Regions from separate parts of the Herbaspirillum sp. VT-16-41 genome, predicted to be linked through region 2. Evidence: predicted binding sites of a transcription regulator. Region 2 holds the regulator's gene; each other region holds the start of a gene.

Region 1 (3,360 bases), on a different contig from region 2:
GTTTGCAGCTCTGTACCGGTCTGGCGACCATCTATCTGAACTGGCCGCTGGCCATTGCCGTGGTCCATAACGGCGGGGCGGCGCTGCTGGTCATCCTCATGGTCATGTTAAACTACAAGGTCCGTTACGCACCCTCCGGCCTGGCCGTCGCTGCTCCACCAGCATCCGCCCGGCCCGTCACGCCATGACCACACTGACCGCCCAACCCAACCGCATCGCCCAGTACTGGGCACTGACCAAGCCGCGTGTGACGCAGCTGGCCGTGTTCTGTGCCGTGATCGGCATGTTCCTCTCCACGCCCGATCTGCCGGATTGGCACAAGGTCATCTTCGGCACGGTCGGCATCTGGCTCCTGGCCGGGGCCGCCTTCGCCATCAATTGCCTGGTCGAGCGCGAGATCGATTCGCGCATGGCCCGCACCGCCCGCCGGCCACTGGCGCGCGGCGAAATCACGGTACCGCAGACGCTGGTGTTCTCGGGCGTACTCGGCGGCCTGGGCATGTGGGTGCTGTACAACCTGGTCAATCCGCTGACCATGTGGCTGACCTTCGCGACCTTCGTCGGCTACGCCATCATCTACACCATCATCCTCAAGCCGGCCACCTCGCAGAACATCGTCATCGGCGGCCTGGCCGGCGCCATGCCACCCGCCCTCGGCTGGGCTGCGATCGCCAACGATGTACCGATGCAGGCCTGGGTGCTGGTGATGATCATCTTCATCTGGACGCCACCACACTTCTGGGCGCTGGCCATGTACCGCCGTGACGACTACGCCAAGTCCGGCCTGCCCATGTTGCCCATCACGCACGGCATGGATGTGACCAAGTTGCACATCCTGATGTACACCATCGCGCTCTTCGCCGTGAGCCTGCTGCCCTTTGCCATTGGCATGAGCGGCCTGATCTATCTGGCCACGGCGGTCGTGCTGGGAGCGATCTTCTTCTGGTACTCCTGGCAGATCTATCGCCGCTACACCGACCTGATCGCGCGCAAGGCCTTCGCCTATTCCATCGTCTACCTGTCCATCCTGTTCGCGGTGCTGCTGGTGGATCACTATTTCCTGTTCCGCGGTTTCTAAGCCCATGAAAAGATTTTTCTCGGCGCTGCTGCTGGCCGGCTGCGCAACGCTGCTGGCGGCCTGCGGCCCGTCCAAGCCTGAGCTGAAGTTCAACAATACCGATGTCACCGGCCTGGACTACGCCAAGGACTTCGCCCTGACCGACCACAACGGCAAGCCGCGCACGCTGGCCGATTTCAAGGGCAAGGTGGTGGTCATGTTCTTCGGCTACACCCAATGCCCGGACGTCTGCCCGACTACCATGATCGAGATGGCCAATGTCATGAAGGAACTGGGGCCGGATGCGGACAAGGTGCAAGTGCTCTTCGTCACCGTCGATCCCGAGCGCGATACGCAGGAAGTGCTGTCGCAATACGTGCCAGCCTTCGACAAGCGTTTCCTGGGCCTGCGCGGTGACCTGCCGCAGACCGAGAAGGTCGCCAAGGAATTCAAGGTGTTCTACCAAAAGGTACCTGGCAAGCAGCCCGGCAGCTACACCATGGACCACACGGCCGGCAGCTATGTGTTCGACACCCAGGGCCACATCCGCCTGTTCGTCAAGCACGGCCAGGGACCGCAGACCCTGACGCATGACATCAAGCTGCTGTTGAACTGAGCCGGAGAGCTCATCCAGAGATGGAAAAAAGAAAGGCGCCCGAGGGCGCCTTTCTTGTTGCTGCGATGCGGATCAGCCGGATCAGGAATAGGCCTGCAGCGCCGTCTTCATCTTCTTCAATGCGACCGCTTCGATCTGGCGAATACGCTCGGCAGACACACCGAACTCATCGGCCAGCTCATGCAGGGTGGCACCCGAACCATCGTCATTGGCCAGCCAGCGGGCTTCGACGATACGGCGCGAGCGGTCATCCAGCTTGGACAGTGCGGCTTCCAGGCCTTCCGATTGCAGGCGATCGTACTGCTTGGCCTCGATGACACGGGTCGGCTCCGAATTGTCGGAAGACAGGTAGGCGATGGGCGCGAACTTGTCATCTTCATCATCGGTGGGCGACTCCAGGGCGATATCGCGACCGGACAGACGGGTTTCCATCTCGATCACTTCCTCGCGCTTGACGTCCAGGGTCTTGGCCAGCGCCTCGACCTGGGCCGGCGTCATCGCGTCCAGGCCTTCCTTGTGGCTGCGCAGGTTGAAGAACAGCTTGCGCTGGGCCTTGGTGGTAGCAACCTTCACCAGACGCCAGTTCTTCAGGATGTACTCGTGGATCTCGGCCTTGATCCAGTGCATGGCGTAGGACACCAGACGCACGTTCTGCGCCGGATCGAAACGCTTGACGGCCTTCATCAGGCCGATGTTGCCTTCCTGGATCAGGTCGGCGTGCGGCAGGCCATAGCCCAGATAACCACGGGCGATCGAGACGACCAGGCGCAGGTGCGACAACACCATCTTCTGGGCGGCACCCAGGTCATTCTTTTCGCGCAGGTCGCGGGCCAGCTTGATCTCTTCCTCGTGGGTCAGCATGGGCAGGCGGTTCACTGCGGAAATATACGCGTCGATATTGCCCAGGCTGCCGGAAAAACCCAGCGCGAGTGCATTGGACTCGGCAGGCATGAGTGCAGTTTGTGCAGACGCAGTTTTCATGGATTCTCCTCGTTCCTAGCGGAAACAGTATGAAGCGGTAAGCTTTGGGGCCGGCGCCGGCGCCGGTGGCTTGGCGCGGCAGATGCGCAGCGGGCGCGCATCGTCTCGGTTTGTTGCAGTGCTCACATAAAACTGGAGCAATTCGATAAGGTATTCTAGCACTCGTCACCCCAGAGTGCTAATAGCATGATTGGGAAGCGTTGATAGCCGAAGACTATTGCCGATCAGTCCCTCATTGCATTATTTCCCCTTTATATTAGTCGCCTTTGGGCGACAAAAGTTGCGATGCGGGTCAAAAGCAGGCGAGAAACTTGTAACAATTTTTGCAGCGCGCCACGGGGCTGGGAAGAGGCAGACGCCAGGGCAGAAAAGGGAGCACAGACAGAAGTGCCGCTTTGCCGGCAAGGCTGGCGACCACCCTTGGGAAGACGTACGAGACTTGGAATTATTGCAGGGCGAGGAGTTCCACCGGTGTTTCCGATGCCAGAAAAACCGAAGCCCGCTACTGCGGGCTTGGATCTGCAGGCGCCAGGAACAGCCTCAAGCCTTGCGGGCCAGCTGCCGATGCACCGACAGCATTGCCCCGAACAGGCCCAGCAGGGCGCTCACGGCCAGCAGCAGGGCGATGGCCATGGGGCTGGGCAGGGCCAGCTGGAATTCCGACGCATACAGGTGCGCGAAATCGAGGATGGCCGCATTGAGCGGT
Region 2 (3,360 bases):
CGACCTCGACGACACCCTCTGGGCCATCGAACCGGTGCTGGTGCGCGCCGAAGGCCTGCTCTACGACTGGCTGCGCCAGCACGCACCGACCGTGGCTGCCGCGCATACCGTGGCCAGCCTGCGCGAACGCCGCATGGCCCTGATGCAGACCGATCCGGTCTACCGCATCGACCTCTGGAGGTTGCGCCATACCGCCTTGACCGAGGTCTTCCGCGAACATGACGTGGACCTGGCCCTGGTCGATCCCGCCATGGCCCTGTTCTCCGAAGCACGCAGCACGGTCGCGCTGTTCGACGATGTGGAACCGGCACTGCTGCGCCTGAAAGACAAACTGACGCTGGGCTCGGTCTCCAATGGCTTCGCCGACCTCGAACGCATCGGCCTGGCCGGGCACTTCGTCGTCTCCATCGCAGCCCACCGCTTTGGTCGCGCCAAGCCCGATCCGGCGATCTTCCACGCCGCCTGCGAAGCGCTGCAGGTGGCGCCGGGCGCCACGGTCTATGTCGGCGACGATCCCCTGCTGGATGTGCAGGGTGCGCAACAGGCCGGCCTGCGCGCGGTGTGGATGAACCGCTTTGCGCGAACGCTGCCCGATGGCATCAGCCCCGATGCCATCTGTCGCGATCTGCACGAGCTGCACGACTGGCTGGCGGCTCAGGCCTGAAGTGTCGGCTGGCGCCAATTCACATCCGCCCTCACGTAGCTGTCACTCTTTGCATCATAAGCCGCTAGAATATGCACCATGCAACTCGATAACCGCGCCCGCACACTCCTGAAGGCACTGGTCGAACGGTACATCGCCGACGGCCAGCCGGTGGGCTCGCGCGCCCTGTCGAAACTGTCCGGCCTGGAACTGTCACCAGCGACCATCCGCAACATCATGGCCGACCTGGAAGAGATGGGCTTCGTCGCCAGCCCGCACACCTCGGCCGGACGGGTGCCGACCCCGCGCGGCTACCGCATGTTCGTCGATACCCTCCTGACAGTCGAGGCGATCGACGAAAGCGCGCTGGAAGGCCGCCTGCAGGCTCGCCTGCAGCACAACACCTCGCCGCAGAAGATCATCACCAACGCCGCCCAGGTGCTGTCGTCGCTGTCGCAGTTTGCCGGCGTCGTGATGACGCCCAAGCGTGAATCGGCGTTCCAGCAGATCGAATTCCTGCGGCTGTCGGAAAAGCGCATCCTGCTGGTGATCGTAGATCAGGGTGGCGATGTGCAGAACCGCATGCTGCTCACCGAGGTCGATTACACCCCCAGCCAGCTGGTCCAGGCCGCCAACTACATCAACCAGCATTACGCCGGCCAGTCCTTCGACCAGGTGCGGCTGCGCCTGCAGGGCGAGCTGCGCCAGTTGCGCGACGACATGACCGTGCTCATGCAGGCCGCCGTGGAAGCCGGCAGCGACGCCATGAGCGAGGAGGCCGACAACAACGTGGTCATCTCCGGCGAGCGTAACCTGCTGTCGGTGAGCGACCTGTCCTCCAACATGAATTCCCTGCGCCGCCTGTTCGACATGTTCGAGCAGAAGACCGGCCTGCTGCAGTTGCTGGATGTGTCCAGCAAGGCCACCGGCGTGCAGATCTTCATCGGCGGCGAATCGCAACTGGTACCGATGGACGACATGAGCATCGTCACCGCCCCCTACGAAGTCAACGGGCGCATCGTCGGTACCCTGGGCGTGATCGGCCCCACCCGCATGGCCTACGAACGGGTCATCCCCATCGTCGACATCACCGCCAAGCTGCTCTCCAGCGCGCTGAGCCAGCACTGAAGACGGATACGGCTTCCGCCGGCGGAGCCAACGAAAAAAGCCACGTGGGACATCACGTGGCTTTTTCATTTTCTTTGCAAAGGATTGCCTGCGTAAATATCCGCAAGCAAGGCCCCTGGTTTATTTCTTCAGCTTCTTGCAGTTCTTGCAATGTCCGTACAACGCCAGGGCGTGGTCGGCGATTTCGAAACCGTGTTCCTGGGCGATCTTGATCTGGCGCTTCTCGATCTCGGCATCGAAGAATTCCTCGACCTTGCCGCAGTCCAGGCAGACCAGGTGGTCATGGTGCGAACCTTCGTTCAGTTCGAAGACCGCCTTGCCGGTCTCGAAGTGGTTGCGCTGGAGCAGGCCTGCCTGCTCGAACTGCGTCAGCACGCGGTAGACGGTGGCCAGGCCCACGTCCAGATTGTCGGAGAGCAACTGTTTGTAGACGTCTTCGGCGCTAAGGTGGCGCACGGAGGTGTTCTGGAAGATTTCCAGGATCTTCAGGCGTGGCAGGGTGGCCTTCAGGCCGCTGGCCTTCAGTTCGGATGGATTGTTCGGCATGGTAGAGTGGGTTCCCGGTTTTTACTGGTCTCAAACAGGCGCGCTGGTCCGCTGGGAGGGCCTGGGGACCGCTCCGGCCGGGCTGGTGGGGCAGCCTTTTGCGTCCGGAACGCACTCATGCCTATTTAAGAAGTAAGTTCTAGCTTATCATATAGCGCTTTAGGCTCATGGCTCAACCCGGTTGAAAACTTTATGCGCATGCTTTCCCGAATGAAGTCCCGTCATCAAACCGCCGCAATCGGCGTCGTCGCGGTCCTGGCCCTGCTGGCGGGCTGTTCCTCGACCAAGTCGCCCGAGCAGGCGGCCCCGACCGACACCTCGGGCGTGAAGGTAACCGGCAAGAGCAACAGCCTGTTCGGCTTCCTCAAGCCCTACCGCATCGACATCCAGCAAGGCAATTTCGTCTCCAAGGAAATGGTGGCGCAGTTGCGCCCCGGCCTGACCCGCGACCAGGTGCGCTTCGTGCTGGGCACCCCGCTGCTGACCGACATGTTCCACGCCAATCGCTGGGATTACGATTTCCGCCTGGCCAAGGGCAATGGCGAGATCATGACCAGCCGGGTCTCGGTCTTCTTCAAGGATGACCTGCTGGATCACGTCGAAGGCGGCGAGAACCTGCCCACCGAGAGCGAATACCTGACCCTGATCACCGACTCCAAGGTCGGCGCCAAGGCCAGTTTCGGCGCCGACAAGGACAAGGCCGACAGCGAAGTCAAGCCGGCCTCTCCCGTGGCGCCCTCCTCGGCCACTGGCAAGTAAGCAATACCCGTCTCCCGTCATCCGTCATTCCGAGTTTCCCATGACAGTATTGAATATCGCAGTCGCCGGCGCCTCCGGGCGCATGGGCCGCATGCTGATCGAAGCCATCCTCAACGCCGACGACCTCAAGCTCTCCGGCGCCCTTGACACTCCCAGCGCACCGGCCATCGGCACCGATGCCGGCCTGTTCCTGGGCAAGACCACCGGCGTGCTCATCGAATCCGACCTGGCCCGTGGCCTGGCCGGTGCCGACGTGCTGATCGATTTCACCCGTCCTGAAGGCA
Region 3 (3,360 bases), on a different contig from region 2:
TTGTCCAGGTTTGTACGGCCCTGGCTTGCTGCCGCCCACCGTAACAGTGGCCGGCAGGAGCAGAACTGCAGCTTCCCTCTTTACTTGACCACGCTCAGCAGCGAGCGCTTGCCACCCTTGTAGGTGTACAGGGTCAGGGTACCGTTCAGGATGTCACCCTTGGCGTCGAAGGCGATTTCGCCGGTCACGCCCTTGTGGTGGATCTTGGCCAGTTCTGGCAGGTAGACCTTGGGATCGGAAGAACCGGCCTTCTGCATGGCATCGGCCAGGGTCATCAGCGCATCGTAGGTGTACGGAGCGTAGATCACGACGTCCTGGTTGAACTTCTTCTTGTAGGCAGCCTTGAAGTCGTCCAGCGCCTTCTTGCCTGCTTCGGTCACGCCACCGGCTTCGGCGCAGACCACTTCGCTGTCCTTCAGACCGGGGCCAGCCAGGTTGGGCAGTTCGGTGGTGCAGATGCCGTCACCGCCCATGAACTTGGCAGCCACGCCCAGCTGATCCATCTGGCGCAGCATCGGGCCGGCCACGGCGTCCATGCCGCCGAAGAAGACCAGATCAGGCTTCTTGGACTTGACCGAGGTCAGGATGGCGTTGAAGTCGGTGGCCTTGTCGGTGGTGTACTGGGTCGCCACCACGGTAGCACCGGCAGCCAGCGCGCTCTTGCGGAATTCCTCAGCCACGCCTTGACCGTAGGCAGTACGGTCGTCGATGACGGCGACGTTCTTGCCCTTGAGTTCATTGACGGCGTAGCGACCCAGCACGCCACCCAGCTGGCCATCGTTGGCCACCACGCGGAAGGCGGTGTTGAAGCCTTGTTGGGTGTACTTGGGGTTGGTGGCCGACGGCGAGATTTGCGGGATGCCGGCATCGAAGTAGATCTTGGAAGCGGGGATGGTGGTGCCCGAGTTCATGTGGCCGACCACGCCCTTGACCTTGGCATCGACCAGGGCCTGGGCCACGGTGGTGGCTTGCTTCGGATCGGAAGCGTCATCCTGGGGAACCAGCTGGAAAGTCACTTTCTTGCCGCCGATCATGAAGCCCTTGGCATTGAGCTCGTCCACGGCCATGCGGGCGCCGTTTTCGTTGTCCTTGCCGATGTGGGCGTTGGGACCGGTCAGGGGAGCGACGTGACCGATCTTGATGACCTCTTGTGCCTGCGCAGCCCCTGCGAATGCGAACGCTGCCACGATGGCGGTGGCGACAGGAATCCCTTTAATTTTTTGCATGAAATGCTCCTATTACTTCCGATAGAGTGATTGAAAACGCAGTTCGTTGTGCCATTTGTTATATGCGCTGACCAATCCTGACATCCGCGAACGAAGGCCCGGACGATCAACACCGCAGCACCCCCAGTTGCTGACTGGATGTTGCTTGCGGACTCTGCTACTGCAAAAAACGAGCCATGCCCCATGGCATCACGACTCGGGAGCCCTCCCCGTGGTGTTTCCCGCTTAAAAAGGGACGGAGCCACCTCAGGTAAGCGGCCCGGACGAAACGCCAGGCCAGGCGGGGCAGTTCCTACGACGCGATCCACCCCGCTGGGCAGAATACACCGTAATGGTGCGGCTGGGAGCGGCGCACGGAGACCAGTACAGTTCTTCAGACAGATCGCACGTTTTATGCACTTTTTTAATACGCGGCATTGGGTTTCGCACCAAATGGGAACGTGAAACCGAAAAAAACTGCACGCCCGCACAAGTGGTCGCAGGGGGTACGCATTTCTCACCAAGGTACTCATCCCGCAAGATGAGAAAATCGGTTTGTCCGCGGCCACCCTGCTCCCTCGCTGCCTCGCGTTTGAAGGTGTAAGCACGACTTGCGCCAGTCAATTGACGCCTTGAAAAATCCAAAGCCCATCCCTATACTTAGCACTCGTCACGGCAGAGTGCTAACAGCCCGCCGGGCGCAATCCCCTTTTTCTTGCGGTGAGGTTTGCTGCATTTGGAAGAAAACCGTTGCAGGCTTCGCCGCAATCAATGCTAACTTATTGAAAATTAAGGAGTTCTCATGAATCTTCGCCCTTTGCACGATCGCGTCATCGTCAAGCGCCTCGACCAGGAAACCAAGACCGCTTCCGGTATCGTTCTGCCTGATGCAGCGACCGAAAAGCCGGACCAGGGCGAAATCCTGGCCGTCGGCAATGGCAAGATCCTGGAAGATGGCAAGGTCCGCCAACTGGCTGTGAAGGTCGGCGACCGCGTCCTGTTCGGCAAGTATTCCGGCCAGGCCGTGAAGGTCGATGGCCAGGAACTGCTGGTCATGCGCGAAGAAGACCTGTTCGCCGTCGTCGAGAAGTAATTCGGCATCCGGCCCGTCTGTATCTTCATATATAGAGGGCCCTCGGCAACAAGACAGCAGCCGGCGCTTGCCCCAGCTTTCAGCACCAAGCCCGGCGACATGAACTGAACCGAATTTCTGGAGAATCCAACATGGCAGCAAAGCAAGTTATTTTCGGCGATGAAGCACGCGCCAAGATCGTCAACGGCGTCAACATCCTGGCCAACGCAGTCAAGGTCACCCTGGGCCCCAAGGGTCGTAACGTCGTGCTGGAGCGCAGCTTCGGCGCCCCGACCGTGACCAAGGACGGCGTTTCCGTCGCCAAGGAAATCGAACTGAAGGACAAGCTGGAAAACATGGGTGCCCAGCTGGTCAAGGAAGTGGCTTCCAAGACCTCCGACAACGCCGGTGACGGTACCACCACCGCTACCGTGCTGGCCCAGGCCATCGTGCGCGAAGGCTTCAAGTACGTCGCCGCCGGTTTCAACCCGACCGACCTGAAGCGCGGTATCGACAAGGCCGTCACCGCCATCGTCGGTGAAGTGAAGAACCTGTCCAAGCCCACCACCACCTCCAAGGAAATCGCTCAAGTCGGCTCGATCTCGGCCAACTCCGACGCGGACATCGGCGACATCATCGCCAAGGCCATGGAAAAGGTCGGCAAGGAAGGCGTGATCACCGTTGAAGACGGCAAGTCGCTGGAAAACGAACTGGACATCGTCGAAGGTATGCAATTCGACCGCGGCTACCTGTCGCCGTACTTCATCAACAACCAAGAGAAGCAGATCGTCGCCCTGGACAATCCCTTCATCCTGCTGTTCGACAAGAAGATCTCCAACATCCGTGACCTGCTGCCGGTGCTGGAACAAGTCGCCAAGGCTGGCCGTCCGCTGCTGATCGTGGCTGAAGACGTCGAAGGCGAAGCCCTGGCTACCCTGGTGGTCAACAACATCCGTGGCATCCTGAAGACCGCTGCCGTCAAGGCTCCTGGCTTCGGCGACCGCCGCAAGGCCATGCTGGAAGACATCGCCATCCTGACCGGTGGTCAAGTGATCGCCGAAGAAGTCGGCCTGACCCTGGAAA

Evidence for each region. The regulator HrcA, encoded in region 2, represses chaperone genes, less so after heat shock. The targets are predictions, from matches to a motif close to TTAGCACTCNNNNNNNNNGAGTGCTAA.
Region 1: rpoH (RNA polymerase sigma factor RpoH) is a predicted target of HrcA. The motif match lies at 2,810-2,836, and genes of this name have one in related genera.
Region 3: groES (co-chaperone GroES) is a predicted target of HrcA. The motif match lies at 1,866-1,892, and genes of this name have one in related genera.

What each region holds. Positions count from the first base shown of each region.
Region 1 is NZ_MUXB01000099.1:257,770-261,129, reverse strand. It holds gene BTM36_RS09670 (heme A synthase) at 1-188, shown strand, start outside; gene cyoE (heme o synthase) at 185-1,078, shown strand; gene BTM36_RS09660 (SCO family protein) at 1,083-1,673, shown strand; gene rpoH (RNA polymerase sigma factor RpoH) at 1,755-2,654, opposite strand; gene BTM36_RS09650 (ABC transporter permease) at 3,195-3,360, opposite strand, start outside.
Region 2 is NZ_MUXB01000120.1:242,047-245,406, forward strand. It holds gene BTM36_RS18635 (HAD family hydrolase) at 1-664, shown strand, start outside; gene hrcA (heat-inducible transcriptional repressor HrcA) at 743-1,771, shown strand; gene fur (ferric iron uptake transcriptional regulator) at 1,892-2,317, opposite strand; gene BTM36_RS18650 (outer membrane protein assembly factor BamE) at 2,528-3,076, shown strand; gene dapB (4-hydroxy-tetrahydrodipicolinate reductase) at 3,117-3,360, shown strand, end outside.
Region 3 is NZ_MUXB01000106.1:218,578-221,937, forward strand. It holds gene BTM36_RS13470 (branched-chain amino acid ABC transporter substrate-binding protein) at 81-1,226, opposite strand; gene groES (co-chaperone GroES) at 2,008-2,298, shown strand; gene groL (chaperonin GroEL) at 2,430-3,360, shown strand, end outside.